Regions from separate parts of the Comamonas sp. FUJ_7 genome, predicted to be linked through region 1. Evidence: riboswitches for the same ligand, from Rfam matches in the RefSeq annotation. Region 1 holds a riboswitch; the other holds the start of a gene.
What was found. A riboswitch is a leader RNA that binds a small molecule or an ion and turns the genes downstream of it on or off. The one in region 1 is predicted to bind cobalamin.
Positions count from the first base shown of each region.

Region 2: linked by a shared signal. The riboswitch ahead of AC2I9W_RS00650 (TonB-dependent receptor domain-containing protein) and the one ahead of AC2I9W_RS04880 (TonB-dependent receptor domain-containing protein) in region 1 are both predicted to bind cobalamin.

Region 1 covers NZ_JBXXZI010000002.1:244,509-252,425, forward strand. Annotated here, with positions in the region: gene AC2I9W_RS04860 (branched-chain amino acid ABC transporter permease) at 1-189, shown strand, start outside; gene AC2I9W_RS04865 (lipocalin-like domain-containing protein) at 351-1,514, opposite strand; gene AC2I9W_RS04870 (VOC family protein) at 1,577-2,017, opposite strand; gene AC2I9W_RS04875 (ABC transporter permease) at 2,119-4,800, opposite strand; cobalamin riboswitch at 4,862-5,087, shown strand; gene AC2I9W_RS04880 (TonB-dependent receptor domain-containing protein) at 5,153-7,027, shown strand; gene AC2I9W_RS04885 (ABC transporter substrate-binding protein) at 7,012-7,860, shown strand; gene AC2I9W_RS04890 (ATP:cob(I)alamin adenosyltransferase) at 7,872-7,917, shown strand, end outside.
Region 2 covers NZ_JBXXZI010000001.1:131,404-139,320, forward strand. Annotated here, with positions in the region: gene AC2I9W_RS00640 (cell division protein ZapA) at 287-670, opposite strand; gene AC2I9W_RS00645 (DUF904 domain-containing protein) at 713-922, opposite strand; cobalamin riboswitch at 1,165-1,404, shown strand; gene AC2I9W_RS00650 (TonB-dependent receptor domain-containing protein) at 1,475-3,379, shown strand; gene AC2I9W_RS00655 (cobyrinic acid a,c-diamide synthase CobB) at 3,384-4,802, shown strand; gene cobU (bifunctional adenosylcobinamide kinase/adenosylcobinamide-phosphate guanylyltransferase) at 4,851-5,432, shown strand; gene AC2I9W_RS00665 (ABC transporter substrate-binding protein) at 5,498-6,343, shown strand; gene AC2I9W_RS00670 (FecCD family ABC transporter permease) at 6,346-7,371, shown strand; gene AC2I9W_RS00675 (ABC transporter ATP-binding protein) at 7,368-7,917, shown strand, end outside.

The DNA.
Region 1 (7,917 bases):
GTGGTGGCGCTGGAGAACAAGATTGGCGAGTTCGGCACTTTCATGGCGCGTACCACAGGCGTGGAGTGGTTCAGCACGCTGGGTGAGTCCGTCACCATCGTCACCGGCCTGATCTTTGTGCTGTGCGTGCTGTTGTTCCGCAAGGGCATCATGGGAGAGCTGATTGCCTGGCTGGAAAAACGGAAGTAACCCTTGAACGGCTTTGCTAGGGAGAAGCAGAGGAGGTCTTTCTGAAGGCCTCCCTCACGCTTTGCTTTGCTGTAGGGGTGGGAAACGACAGACTCGCTGCGGGGGAGGCCTTGCTTGCTGTTGCGGCGTGACGAGATTTTGAACAACTGCCTGCGGTGACGCTATAGCCTCATCGCAGCCGCATAACCTGTCATTTCCAGATAGCCCCGGCCCACAGGGCTGCTGCGGCCATCGGCGCTGATGCGGCGCAGTTCACACAGGCCTTCCCAGTAAATGGCGCCGGTGCTGGCGCGGCTGTCCAGCTCCTGAGCGTCCACCAAGGCATGAACTTCGAAATGACCAGCCGGAGTCTGTACGCTCCAGGCCACGGGATAGCGGGCCTTGCTGTGCGGGCTGCTCCAATAGCGCAGGGGGGTGAAATGAACCTGCTCGGGCGCAAAAATTTGCGCTGGCTGTTCAGGAGAGCGAAAAGAGCCACCAGCCCATAGCGCCGAGCCATCGGGGCGGCGCAGATGAAAGGCGGTGAGGGCGCTGCCGTCATTGAGATTCATGCCGATCCAGTCCCAGCCTTGTGCCTCCTTATCCATGATAGCGGTGCTGCACTCATGGTCTAGCCATGCTCGGTTGTGAGGGCTGGCTTGCACAGGCAGTTGCTGACCTCCAATGGCAATGGAGCCTGTAACGGCAAGCTGAGGCTGGCTGTAGTAGTAGCTGGCCTGCTCTTCGCGTGGGCCTTTGCGTGAAAGACCATTCGAGCCCTGTAACAGCAATGGCTGGGTGCTATGAAATTGAAGATCAAGCGTGAAATCTTTGGCGGCGAGCCTGGCGCGGTAATGGCTGCCTGCATCTGCCGCTTTGCCCGCTAAATTTTCGCGCTTCAGATACCAGTCCTGGATGAAGACATGAGTGTCCTCTTCAGAGGCATCGGCCAGACCCATGCCTGCACGCGCCATGCGTTGGTCGTGGTGCAGCTTGCGGCCCTGTACATCGCAGAGCGCGGCATGGGCAAAGATCAGTTGCTTGGCGGCCAGTGGTGACTGCAGACTCTGCGTGCCTTCAACGCGGGAGCGAAAAAACGTGAGCTGAAAGCCCCAGGGGCGGTCTCCCGCTTGCAACTGTCCGGTGATGTACCACCACTCGGTCTGTAGGTCGGGGTGACTGCCGAAGTCACGCGGAAATTGCAGCGTTTTGACAGGCAGAGCCATGGCTGAATGGGGCAGGGCCAAGTTGCTCAAGCCAAGACCAGCCGCAGCCAGTGCGTGCAGAGACATCCGGCGCGAGATGGTTGCATTAGCAGGTGCGAAATTGGCTGGCATCAGGGGCATTTGGCGCATGCCCCATTGTGACCGTTCAGGCTGCTGCGGTGACTTTATTGACTTGCTCTGTATCAGCCAATATCGAGCAACGGAACAATCACCATCCAACTGACGCCAAAGCGGTCTGTCACCATGCCAAAGCTGCGGGCAAAAAAGGTCTCACCCAGTGGCATCTGCACCTTACCGCCTTCGCCAATGGCTGCAAAAATGCGGTGGGCTTCATTTTCATTCGGGGCAGTGATGGAGAGGGCAAAGCCTTTGAAGTCAGGCTTGCCGCCATTCATGCCGTCAGACGCCATGACTTGGGTCTCCCCAATCTGCATATTGGCGTGCATGATTTTTTCAGGGGCCATCTGACCCGGGCCACAGCCTTCCTGGGCCGATGATTCAGGCTGTGGGGGGGCATCTTTGCAGCGCATCAGCGCAGTGATTTCAGCGCCAAGGGCCGCTTGATAGAAATCCAGAGCCTCTTCACAGCGGCCATCAAAAAACAGATAGGACTGGACTTGCATACGCACCCCCTAGAGCTGAGTCAGATGATTTATTGTGCAGCGCCGCTGTTTGCTGTTGTGTGAAAAACTCTGCTGGGATTGCAGGTATAACGGTTGGGTATTTACCAGTCTTCTTTGACGGCAAGTACGGCGTCTGCACTGGCGGCCTTGCGCCCGGCCAGCCAGGCGGTAATGACGCCGGCGAGTATCACGGCTGCCGCAAGGCTCAACAGGCGCAGGGCAGGCAGGCGCAGCTCCATCGTCCAGTGAAAGCTCTGCGGATTGACTACATGCACCAGGATGACGGCCACACCCAGGCCTAGCAAGCTGCCAGCCATGGCGCCCATTGCCGTCCACGCCAGTCCTTCGGTGGCCACCACACTCAGTACATTGCGCTGTGTCAGGCCCAGGTGCGCCAGCAGACCAAACTCCTTGCGCCGCGCCAGTACCTGGGCGCTGAAGCTGGCTGCAATGCCGAACAAACCAATGCCAATAGCCACGGCCTGCAGCCAGTAGGTCACGGCAAAGCTGCGGTCGAAAATGCGCAAAGAGCGCTCGCGCAGCGCGGCGCTGCTGACGAACTCCAGTGCTGGCGCAGGCCGCCCCGGCGTTGCAATGGCTTGTTCTATGGCAGCTTGCAGCTCGGCGGATGTGAGAGTGCTGTGCACCTGGGGCCAGGTGGCAATCTCGCTGATCTGCGCGGCATTGCCTGTATTGCCGGTGAGAGCCAGATAGTCCTGCCAGTCCAGTGCCACAGCGCCAAACTGGCGAACATAGTCGCGCCAGATAGATGCTATGTAAAACGTAGCTGCTTGCGCTTGATGGTCGTGCGCTTGAAGGCTAAAAGCCTTGGAAAGCAGCGGCCACTCATCTCCAGGCTTCAAGCCATAGAGCTGGGCCACGGCTTCGCTGATATGCACGGGAATGCCGCTGCGCGCTGAGGTTAGCGGGCCGTCGACCCATGGCAGTTGCATGGCCTGATCACCTTTGAGTGGGCGAATCAGCAGGCTGATGGCCGGGCGCTCAGGGCTCAGTACCAAGGTGCTGCTGCGCATGGCTTGTGCGCGCTCTATACCCGGTAACTGGCTGATGCGCTGTGCGGCGTCTGCAGGCAGCAGGGCTGCATCTGCGCGGCTTGAGCCACCGGCGGCGCGTACATAAAGAGGGGCGGGCAGCACGGCATCGAGCCACTCCATCATGCTGCCGCGAAAACTGGTGACCATGACTGTCAGCGCCACGGCCAGGCTCAGGCTGGCCACCACGCCGCCGACGGCCACGGTGGTGGCGTGGCGCATACGGCGTGCGCGCTCCAGTGCCAACATGACCAGCGGCTGGCGTGAGAGGCTTGAAGGGACCATGCCAAGCACGGCACCCAGCAGCCACGGCAGCGCCGCCATGCCGCCCAGCAGCAGCAAGCCCACGGCGATATAGGCGGTCAGTGGAATGCCCGCCACAGGCGGCATAAAGGCCAGTGCCACACTGGCTGTAAGCAGCAGCAAGGCGGGCCAGATATGCGGCGCTTTTTCATGGGCGCTGCCAAGGCCTTTGAGCGTGGCAGCCGGGGGCAAATCCATGGCAGTGCGTGCAGGCCACCATGCGCCAGCCAGCGTGGCGGCAATACCGAGCAGGCCGAAGACCACGGCCGCTATTGAGCTCCAGTGCAAATTGGGTTGAACCCCGGCAAAAAAGCCGCCGCCCAGATCGCCGCCCAGCACCTGCAGGGCCAGCCATGCTAGGCCACTGCCCAGAGCAATGCCGGCTAGGCTACCGATGATGCCCAGTGCCAGCGCCTCCAGCAGCACCAGTGCCATGCGCTGGCGTGGCGTGGCTCCTAAAACTGCCAGCAGCGCAAACTGCGGTGCGCGTTGCGCCACGCTGAGTGCCAGCACCGAGAACACCAGAAATGCCCCGGTGAACAAGGCCACCAGCGCCAGAACCGTCAGATTGACACGGTAGGCGCGTGACATCTCGCCCACGCGCTGCTGGTCGTCGCTGGGCTGCTGTATCAATATCTGCCTCTGCCAGTCTGGCAGCGCATGCAGGGCGGTGGTGACCTGACTGCGGCTGGCGCTGTCGGTCAGCAAGATGTCGATGCGGTCCAGCCTTTCAAAGTCAGCCAGCTTCTGCTGCAAGGCGGCAATGTCCATCACGGCCACGGGCGCGCCACTGGCTGCCACGGTGCCGGCAATGCGTAGCTGCTGCGGCTGACCATTGAGCAGCCAATTCAAGGGGGCGTTTGGGGCCTGATCGGGGCTTAGTTGCAGGGCTTGTAGAGCAGAGGCGTTGAGAAACACCGCATCAGGGGCGAACAAATCAAGCCGGTTGCCGCCTTCAAATAGGCGCGGCATCAGTGCCGGGGCGATGTGAGCAAGCTTGAGCGCATCGCTGCCCAGCACGCGTAGCGTGGTGCCGCGTGCAGCGCCCTTGGTGTTGCTGGCTGTGACTGCGCCTTCAGTGCTGCGTGCTGTGGCATCGCCCGAAGGAGCTGCGCTGGATGGCAGCAGGGCCGAGGTCTCCAGCCAGGGCACGGCGCTGGCCACGCCTTCGGCCTGTGCAGCCTGCGGGTACAGCGCCAGCGGCAAGCTGCCCTGCATGGCGTGCAACTGCAGATCGGGCTGGCCGTTGACACTGCGCACCGCACGCGAGAACTCATCAAGCGCAGATTGGTTGATGACATGCACTGCAAACCCCAGAGCCACGCCCAGCATGATGGCGATCAGCGCTGTAGCTGTACGCCACGGGTGCTGGCGCAGCTCTTGCCATGAAAAGCTGCTGAGCAGCAAAAACAAGGAGGTAGGAGTCATCAAAAACGGAGGCCGAAATTCTGCATCGGCCATTGGGTGCAGTGCTGGGTGGGACAGATCGCTAAAATAGCGCGCTTTGGTGCTCGCGGCGTTGTTCTGACGCAGCAGTTAAACGGGAAACATGGAGGTCTGCAATCACCGCAGGCTCAGCATGTACTGCCCCCGCAACAGTGAGTGCACAGGTGAAAACCACGCTGTCTATCGCAGCCACTGAAGCGCATTGCGCTTTGGGAAGGCCAGGCAGCGCGTGCATCAGTCTGGATACCGGCCAAACATGGGCCAGGGCTTGAAAAAGCCTCTGGTGTGGGACGCATCAGGCGGGGACGCCGGTGCCAACTGTTTGAGAACTTCTATGTCCAGCTCTATCTCCTTCGCTCAAGGCGATGCTGCCTTGCGTGCGTCTGCATCTGCTTTTTCTTCTTTTCGACTGACCTGGGTGGCGGCGGCTACTTTGTCTGCCTGTGCGTTGACTGCCCAGGCGCAGACAGAGCGGCAGATGGCCGAAACCGTGGTCACGGCCACGCGTATTCCGCAAAGCATGGACAGTATCACGGCCGATATGACCGTGATCGACAGCGAGCAGATCAGCCGTGCAGGCGCTGTAGGCGTGGCCGATGTACTGGCGCGTGTGCCTGGTGTTCAGATCAATCGCAATGGTGGTCCCGGCCAGGCGACCAGCGTGTATTTGCGCGGCATGAGCAATCAGCACTCCATTGTGTTTGTGGATGGCGTGCGTTACAGCACACAAGAAATGCAAGGCGGTGGCAACTGGGCATCCCTGCCTCTGGCACAGATCGAGCGTATCGAAGTGCTGCGCGGCCCTGCAGCTGCGGTATATGGCTCGGACGCCATGGGTGGAGTGATTCAGATCTTCACGCGCAAGGGACAGGAGGGTGCACCCTTGCCTTATGCGGAGCTGGGCTTTGGCAGCTATCGCAGCAGCAAAGCGGCTGCAGGCCTGACAGGTGGTGCGAATGGCTTGACCTATGCCTTTAATCTGGCCGATGAGCGCAGCCGCGGCTGGGATGTTGTCACGCCTTACGGCTTAAATAATACGGACAAGGATGGTTACTCCAATAGCTCCGCCAGCGTAAACCTGGGCTACAAGGCGGGCATTCATGCGCTGGATGGCAGCTTGCGCTACAACCGCCTGAAGTCTCACTATGACCAGAGCCCGGCGCCTTTTGACGATTACGACACGGTAGAAACCACCACAGCCAGCCTGAAATGGGGCGCGCAATGGAACGAGATGTACCGCAGCGTGGTGCAGCTCTCCCATACCGAGATGGATACTGAGCGCCGTACCAGCTCCCCCGAGTCGGCCAAGGGCAAAAGTGATGGCCTGCTGTGGCAGAACATCTTTACGCTGGGTGCCAACCGCTTCAATGTGGACTACGAGCGCAATGAAGATTCGCTGGATACCCGTTACGCTTGGACTCAGAACACTGACAGCAAGCGAGTACAGAACGCCTTGGCTCTGGGCTGGAACTACAGTTCGGGCGCACACAGCCTCAATGCCCATGTGCGTCACGATGAGGTGAAAGACCAAAAAAGCAAGACCACGGGTGGTCTGGGCTATGGTCTGCAAATCAACGATCAGTTGCGCTGGGTGGCGTCGGCAGGAACCGCTTTTCGCACACCAACCCTGTACGAGCGCTTTACTGGCCAGGCTGCTGCAGATCTACGACCCGAAAGCAGCCGCAATATAGAAACTGGTTTGCACTTCGAACAGGGCTCTAACACGCTTTCAGCCGTGATATACCAAAATCGCGTGCATGACCAAATTGCGTGGGACTCTTCCTGCTACTGTTATAGCAATTGGCAAAGTGTGAATATCAAGGGCCTGACCTTGTCCGGCAGCACTCGTCTTTCCGGCTGGAACCTGGGCGGATCGCTGGACATGATGCAGCCCATCAACCGCGAAAACGGCAAGCTGCTGCCTTATCGCTCCAAGCGCATGCTCAAGCTGTACGCAGACACCCAGGTCAATGCCTGGGTGCTGGGTGCGGAGGCACAGCTCTATAGCCAGCGTCAGGTGGATGTGGCCAATACCCAGCAGCTGGGTGGCTACAGTCTCTTCAACCTGTATGCCGAATATGCGGTCAACAAGCAGTGGAGTGTGCTGGCGCGGCTGAATAACCTGACCGACAAGGATTACCAGCCCAGCAAGGGTTATGCCAATGCAGGTCGCAACTTCTTTGTCAGCGTGAAGTGGACTCCTCGCTAAAGCGGTGGTTGCTGGCGGCAGCAGCTCTGTGCTGGGCAGGCGTGGCGCAGGCCGCGCCGCCTCTGCGCATCATCTCCTTGCTGCCGTCAGCTACAGAGACTGTTTGTGCGCTGGGCGCTTGTGATCGGCTGGTGGGGGTTGACGAGTTCTCGCAAGATCCACCGCAGGTGCGCAGCCTGCCCCAACTGGGCAAGACCTGGCAGCCGGATATGGAGCGCATCGTGGCTCTCAGGCCTGATCTGGTACTGCTGGGACGGGTGGATGGCGTGATAGCTCGTTTGCAGGCCGCCAGGATTTCATATCTGGTGGCCGATGCCGCCACGATCGAGCAGGTGCAGGCGGTGATGCATAAGGTGGATGAAGCACTGGAGACCGGGCAAGCGCTGGCCGTATGGCAACAGATGCAGCACCGACTGGAGACTGTCGTCGCCCCTGTCAAGGCGCGTCATCAGATCAAGGAGCCGCGTGTCTATCTGGAAGTTGACCCCGCCATGTATGCCGCAGGCCCACGCTCCTTCATGGGGCAGCTGCTGGGCCATCTGGGGGTGCGCAACATCACACCGGATGCAGCCAGCCCATTCATTCGACTATCGCCAGAGTTTGTGCTGCGCGCAGATCCTGACCTCATCATCTTGGCGCATCACGGCAGCAGCTTGCGCAAGCTCGAAGACAGGCCCGGTTGGCAGAAGATGCGAGCCGTACAGCCCGGGCAAAAGCAGCACCGTGTCTGTCAGTTGACGGCGGAGGAGGGACGCACTGTGACCCGCCCCGGCCCTCGACTAGATGAAGCAGCCACCATTTTTGCCGCCTGCTTGCGGCGACTCGATTTTTGATTGTTCAATCCATGAAGCTCAGCAAAAACTTTGACGAAGTCTGCTATCCCTTTATCT
Region 2 (7,917 bases), on a different contig from region 1:
AGTTGCTTGTTTCCAGCAGTAATGAAGCAAGCAACAAAAAATAGGTGTCTGCAAATGCCGCCGGTTCGTCATCCTGAACCGGAGGTTCAGGTGGGCAAGAGCAACCTATCGTTGGGTTCATCTGACGCGAGACGATCACGCTCAATAGGTGATGTATCAAGCCCGTGCTCAATGAGCATTGGTTCAAGGAAATATAAAAACCGGCAGATTTGCAGACGTTCTCATTTTAACGTCTGCTCAGGTGCCTTGTGCACTCAAATGCCATTGAGTCATTCGGGTGAAGCGCTTAAAGAAGGCGGGTGTCTGACTCTAGGACTTCGTCCAGCTTGAGCATCAATTGTGCCGCCAGAGTTTCCTGACGTTGCTGCTCGGCATGGAGGGCTTGGGCAGCTTCGGCATCGACTTCAGGTGGCTGCTGTGTCAGGTGGTGCATTTCTGCCTCGGCGCTAGCCGTGTGAGCCTGTTGTGCATCGCGGTCAAGAACATCAAAAGCCATGTTCAAAGCGGCCAGGACGGCCACGCGTTCGCGCGATCGAACTTTGCCGCTGTCACGAATGCGGGTCATGGCCTCGTCCACGCGGTGGGCAGCTTCTTGCACGCGTTCTTCTTGACCATCGGGGCAGGTCAGCACATAGCTTTGCTGCATGATTTGCACATCAATCTGCTTCATGGGCGTCAGTGGCGGGTCTGGTTATGGGTGAAAGTGACGAGGTCACTCGCCCTGGTTGGCGGGCAGGCGTTCGATCAGTGCATCAACGCGAGCGCGCGCAGCCTGCAGGCGCAGACGCAGCAAATCGCGCTCTTGTGTGAGAGCAATGACCTGATCGGTAAGCAGGGTGTTGGTGCGCTGCAGTTCCTCGTGGCGCACCAGCAGACGCTCAACACGCTCGGCAATGAGATCAATAGAGGGCTGGGTGGTCATAGACTCTGCCATTGTAGGTCTTGCAGTCTGGGCATGGATGTAAATATGCAGGCAAATTTGGCTGTTTGTGCCGAGGAATCGCCTTGCTTGAGCAGTGCAGTTGGGAACTTGCTGGTCTCTTTCAAAATCGTAGCGCTATACGCAGGCGCTGTCTGCCCCAAGATGCTGTTTAAAGTAAAAAATCGTCACCTGAACGGCAGATAATTTAGTTCGATCGAACGATGGAGGGGCCGACAGGCTTATTACAATGCGCAGCTGTTGGTGCTCGAGGCTGCTCTTCTGCGGTCTCAGTTCAACGGGAAGCAGGGAGGAGCTGGCCAGAACACTGGCCTCTCCGAGCCTGCGCTGCCCCCGCAACGGTCGGCGAATGGAGTGCCGAGCATTCCACCTTTTCCCTCATAGCCACTGGCGCTCAGCGCTGGGAAGGCTGGTAAGAGGATGATTCGCCTAGCCCGGATACCGGCCAACATGGGTGTGTCTGCATCAAGTGCAGGCACTGTTTGCTCATTGTCGGCGGGTAGGCTGGCAGGAGCGTGTTCAGGTTCGCTTTCCATGAGTTCGCATTATTCGTCTCTGTGCGCCGCACAGCAGGCTTCGCGCGTGTGCGCATCTTTCCCCTCGGTTTTTCGTCCCACCGTTTTGGCATCGCTGCTGACCATGGCATCGCTGGCACAAGCGCAGCAAGTGGCATTGGCAGACTCCGTGCATCTGCAAGAAACCGTGGTCACGGCCAATCGCATTGAGCAGCCACTGTCTGACCTGGTGGCCGATATGTCTATCGTGGACAGAGAAACCATTGAAGCCGCAGGCGCAGTTGGCATTGCCGATGTGCTGACCCGTCTGCCAGGTGTGCAGATGGTGCGCAACGGAGGGGCAGGCTCTACGACCAGTATTTATCTGCGCGGTGCAGAGACGCGCTTTACGGCGGTCTACATTGACGGCGTACGCATGGACTCGCAGTCCACCGGCGGAGCTTCCTGGCAGGATATTCCGTTGGAGGCGATAGACCGCATCGAAGTGCTGCGCGGCCCGGCTGCTGCGGTCTATGGCTCTGACGCGATTGGCGGAGTGGTGCAGATCTTCACCAAAAAGGGGGAGGGCAAGGCCAAGCCTTATGTGGGCTTGGGCTGGGGAAGCCGTGGCACGGTCAAGGCACAGGCGGGAGTCAGTGGAGCCGAAGGGGGCTGGGACTACAGCTTGGGTGTCTCTCATGCCAGCAGCAATGGCTTTAACGCCAGAACCACGGCAACGGCCAACCCCGATGCCGATGGCTATCGCAATAATGCCTTCAATGCACGCATGGGCTATCAGATCAATAAGGCCCACCGTGTGGAAGCGACGGCGCTGACCAGCTACATGAATGCGGGGTATGACACCAGCGCAGCCGATGACCGCAGCATCTACAAGATGAGTGCCGTAGGCATGAGCTGGCTGGCCAAGTGGAGCGATGTCTACAGCAGCCGTTTGCAGTACACGCAGTCGCGTGACTTTTATCAGACTAAACCCAGTCCTTACGAAACCGATACGCGCCTGCACAGCTATCTCTTTCACAATGAGTGGAAGCTGGGTGCGCAGACGGTGACGGCAGCACTGGAGCGCCGTGAAGACAAGCTGGTCAACAGCGGACTGGACACGGGCACCCGTGAGCGTTCGCAAAACGCCCTGGCACTGGGCTATGGCCTGCATCAAGGGCAACACACGCTGCAGCTCAATGCGCGCCATGATCGCGACAGCGAGTTTGGTGGGCACACGACCGGCAGCGCCGCGTATGGCTATGAATTCATGCCGAACTGGCGTGCCACGGCTTCGGCCGGAACCGCCTTCCGTGCACCTACGCTGTATCAGCGTTTTAGCCAGTATGGCGATGCTGCACTGCAACCTGAAAAAGGCCGTAACGTGGAGCTGGGCCTGAAGTGGGGCAAGGGCAGCGATAGTTTCTCGGCCACTATTTATCGCAACAACGTCAGCAACCTGATCAACTATGTGGGTGGCAAAGGCACTTGCTCCAGTGTGGCGCTGTCTGGCCCCAAGGGCGGTTGCTATGCCAACGTGGCCAAGGCCCGTTATGAAGGCATCACGCTGGCGGCAACCACCCGTCTGGGGAGCGTGAACCTGCAAGGCTCGGTGGACTTCCAGAATCCGCGCGATACCGACAAGGACTTGCAGCTGGCACGCCGCGCCAAGCGCTACGCCAACCTGTCAGCCGACACCATGGTGGCAGGCTGGAAGCTGGGTGCTGAGATGCAGACGGCGGGCAAGCGCTTTGATGATGGGGCCAACAAGAACGTGCTGGGCGGCTACACGCTCTGGAATCTGAGTGCCCAAAAGCAGCTCACGCGAGAGTGGAGCCTGGTGGCGCGTATCAACAACCTGGCTGACAAGCGCTATGAGCTGGCCAGAACCTATGCCACCGAAGGTCGCAATGGCTACATCGGTGTGAAGTGGGAGGCTCGCTGACGCCATGACTACCACCGCAATGCATGAAGCAGGTGCGCGTTGCCCGGCGCTGCTCATCAGTTCTACGGCCTCGGGCCAGGGCAAGACCACGCTGACCGCGGCTTTGGCCAGACTGCATGCCCGCCAGGGACGCAAGGTCCGTGTGTTCAAGTGCGGGCCAGACTTTCTGGATCCGTATTGGCATGAGCTGGCCAGCGGATCGCCCGTGCATTCGGTGGATTTGTGGATGACGGGCGAGACCGATGTGCGCCAGCGCCTGCATCAGGCAGCGCAAGAGGCCGACCTGATCTTGGTCGAGGGCGTCATGGGCCTGTTCGATGGCAGTCCCAGTGCAGCTGATCTGGCGCAGTTGCTGGACTTGCCCGTGCTGGCGGTGCTGGATGCATCGGCCATGGCGGGCACCTTCGGGGCGCTGGCCTATGGCTTGCAGCATTACCAAAGTGGCTTGCGCTGGGCCGGCATGTTGGCCAATCGGGTTGCCACGGCTCATCATGCCGATCTGCTCCAGCAAGGCTTGCGTGACCCCGCTTTGTGGCTGGGCGCCATGCCCGGCGTGCAATTGGGCGCGCCCGTTGCCAAAGCCAAGCAGGCAGCCTTGCTGCCGGAGCGCCACCTGGGCCTGATTGCAGCGCATGAACTCGGCGATGCCATGCAGCGTCTGGATGCCGTAGCCGATGCACTCGCTCAGACCCCGCTGGGCCAGCGCCCGTGGCTGGCGCAAGACGGCCAGCCGAGCTGGCAAGACTGGTGTGTAAACTTTGCAGGGCCTGCCCAGGCAGGGGCGCAAAGCAAGCCCCCGCTACCGCCTTTGCTGGAGGGAAAGCGCATTGCCATTGCGCGTGATGCTGCTTTTTCTTTTATTTACCCGGCCAACCTGGACTGCCTGCGCGCCATGGGGGCCGAGTTGTGCTTTTTCTCGCCGCTGGCGGGAGAAGCGCTACCGCCTTGCGATGCACTCTGGCTGCCCGGTGGCTACCCTGAGCTGCATGCCCCGGCCTTGCACGCAAACCAGCGCTTGCGAGGCGATATTGCGGCCCATGTGGCGCAAGCCAAGCCCGTCTGGGCCGAATGTGGCGGGATGCTGGCCTTGTGCGATGGCGTCACGGCGCTTGATGGCAGCACGAAGCCCATGTGGGGCCTGCTGCCCGCACAGGTCATCATGCAAAGTCGTCTGGGAGGGCTGGGCATGCAGCAACTGGTGCTTGGTGAAGGCGTGTTGCGTGGCCATACCTTTCATTACACGCGGCTGGAGACGGCCATGCCTGTGCTGACCCGCAGCAGCCGCCCTGGCGCTGCGGTGCAGGCCGACAGAGGCGAAGCCCTGTACCAGCAAGGCAGTGTGCGAGCCACTTACTTTCACGCCTGGTTCCCATCCTGCCCATCGGTTGTGGCGGCGCTTTTTGGCGCAACAATCCAAGGCTGAGCTTTTCTGTCCATCACCATGAGTCCTGCAAGTACTTCCACCTTTGTCATGCCGCGTACCCAGTTCATTCTGGGAGGTCAGAAAAGCGGCAAGTCCCGCCGTGCAGAACTGCTGGCGCGCCAGTGGCTGGCAGCCGATGCGGGGCATCAGGCCACCCTAGTCGCAACGGGCCAGGCCTGGGATGCAGAGATGAGCGAGCGTATTGCCCGCCACCAGCGTGATCGCGCCGAGCGTGTGCCGGGCATGCAGACGGTGGAAGAGCCGCGCGACCTGGCTGCCGTGCTGGCACAGCACAGCCACCCTCAGCACCTACTGGTGATTGATTGCCTGACTTTGTGGCTGACCAACTGGCTGATGCCGGTGGCAGAAGAAAATTCTGAGTTAAAACAGCTTCAAGCCCAGGACTGGAAAGCGCAGCTAGCTCTCTTTTTGAAAGCAATTGATGAGGCCAAAGGCCCGGTCATTCTGGTGGGCAATGAAATCGGCCTGGGTGTCATTCCCATGGGGCAAGAGGTACGGGCCTTTGTCGATGCCCTGGGGGTCCTCAATCAGCAAGTGGCCGCGCATTGCGAAAGCGCCACGCTGATGTGCGCCGGCCTGCCGCTGGCGCTGAAAGGTCCCCAGGCATGAAGCTCAAAGTCAAACATTGGCTGGCTGCATCGTTGGCGGTGCCCGTGCTGCTTTGTGGTGCGTCCATGGTCTGGGCTCAGACCGTGCAGATCACCGATGCGCGAGGCAAGCAGGTGCAGCTGTCCAAGCCGCCACAGCGCATTGTCAGCCTGCTGCCTTCGCTGACCGAGAGCCTGTGCGCTCTGGGCGCCTGTGAGCGTCTGGTGGGCGTGGATCGTTACTCCAACTGGCCGGCCCATGTGAAGACCGTGCCTGTGGTGGGCGGCGGGCTGGACCCGAATATTGAATCCATCGTGGCGCTCAAGCCCGATCTGGTGCTGGCATCTGTCGCTTCACGCTCGGTGGCGCGCATGGAGGCACTGGGACTGAAGGTGGTGGCGCTGGAGCCCCGCACGCATGAAGAAGCGCGTACGGTGCTGCAACAGATTGGTGTGCTGCTGGCCCTGCCGCCTGCACAGGGGGCGGAGCGGGTCTGGGCGGGTATCGAAGCCGATCTGACCAAGGCCGCGGCCAGCGTGCCCCCAGGCATCCGTGGCCAGCGTGTGTACTTTGAAGCCAGCCGCGGCCCGTTTGCGGCGGGCGAGCAGTCCTTTATCGGTCAGACGTTGACACGGCTGCATATGCGCAATGTGATTGACCCCAAGCTGGGGCCGTTTCCGCGCATCAATCCTGAATATGTGGTCAAGGCCGATCCTGACATCCTGATGGCGGGCGAGCGTTCGTGGAAAACCGGTGTGCCCGAGTACCCGGGCTGGGCGCAGATGCGGGCCGTGCGTCAGGGCGCGATTTGCGCTTTCAGGGCCGAGGACTCGGATGTGCTGATTCGCCCCGGCCCACGCATGGCCGAAGGTGCCCGCATCATGGCGCATTGCCTACAGGCCGTGGCTGAAAAGCAGGGCAAGCCGCAATGAGCATGAGCCGAAAAGCATCCGTGCACGGGCTGTCTGCTCCCTGGCTGCTGCTGTGGCTGGCGCTGGCGGGCAGTTTGCTGGCTTTGCTGGGCGCAGGCATTGGTAGCACGGGCTTTGAGAGCGTGCTCAAGGCACGCCATGACCCGCTGGCCTGGCAGATCGTGATGGATATTCGCCTGCCGCGCACCGCAGCGGCCTTGCTGGCCGGCGGTCTGCTGGGGCTGGCGGGGGCGGTGGCGCAGGGGGTGTTTCGCAATCCGCTGGCCGATCCGTATTTGCTGGGCAGTGCCTCTGGCGCATCGCTGGGTGTGGCGCTGGCCATGGCCGCGCTGGGCGTTTCTCCGTTTGCCCTGGCGGGGTTGGCCCGTTGGGGGGTGACAGGCGCTGCATTTGCCGGGGCCGTGACCGCCGTGGTGCTGACGCTGGTGCTGGCCAAGGGCGTGCAAAACACCATGCGCCTGCTGCTGGCTGGCGTGGTGGTGGGCGTGGTGCTGGGAGCGGCGGCATCGCTGGTGCTCTTGATGAACCCGGACATCATGCAGGCCATGCAGTCCTTCATGCTGGGCAGCACGGCTTTTGCAGGCTGGAACGCCTGCGCGCTGATGCTGTGGGTGCTGCTGCCGTCACTGGCCTTGTCCTGGTGCTTGAGCCGGGTGCTGGATGGTCTGGCGCTGGGCGAAGCCACGGCGCACAGCCTGGGCTTGCCGCTGGCACCGCTGCGCCTGCTGCTGATTGTGCTGCTGGCGATGGCCACGGGCACTGCCGTGGCGCAGACCGGGTTGATTGCGTTTGTGGGGCTGGCGGCGCCGCACCTGGTGCGCTCCATGGTGCGTGCATTGCACCGCTGGCTGCTGGTGCTCAGCTGCCTGATGGGCGGTGTGCTGCTGCTGGCCGCAGACTTGCTGGCCCGCTGGCTGATTGCCCCGCAGGAGCTGCCCGTGGGCGTGCTCACAGCCGTTCTGGGCGGCAGCTATTTGCTGTGGCTGATGCACAAGCGCGGAGCCATGGCGGGCGGGGAGGGCGCATGAACATAGGCATACACAGACCGCAGGCCATCGCCACCGAAGCCTTGTGCGTACAACTGGGCGAGCGCGAAGTACTGCGCCAGGTCAGTCTGCAAATTCCCAAGGGGCGCTGGACGGCCATCGTTGGCCCCAATGGTGCGGGCAAGTCCACCTTGCTCAGAGCCATGGCCGGTATGCGCGCTGCCAACCAGCAGCAAAGCGGTGATGTGCTGCTGCAAGGTCGCAAGCTGCACGAGTGGAATGGGCGTGACCGTGCCAAGGCGCTGGCCTGGCTGGGGCAAAACCAGTCGGTGTCGGCGGATATGGCCGTGTATGACGTGGTCATGCTGGGGCGCTTGCCACATCAAGGCTGGCTGGCCCCGGCCTCTGGCGAGGACAAGCAGGCCGTGGAGCAGGCACTGCGCCAAACCCATGCCTGGGAATGGCGCCAGCGCAGCATTGGCCAGCTTTCGGGCGGAGAGCGCCAGCGTGTGCTGCTGGCGCGGGCTCTGGCGGTGCAGGCCCAGACCGTGCTGATGGACGAGCCGCTGGCCAACCTCGATCCGCCGC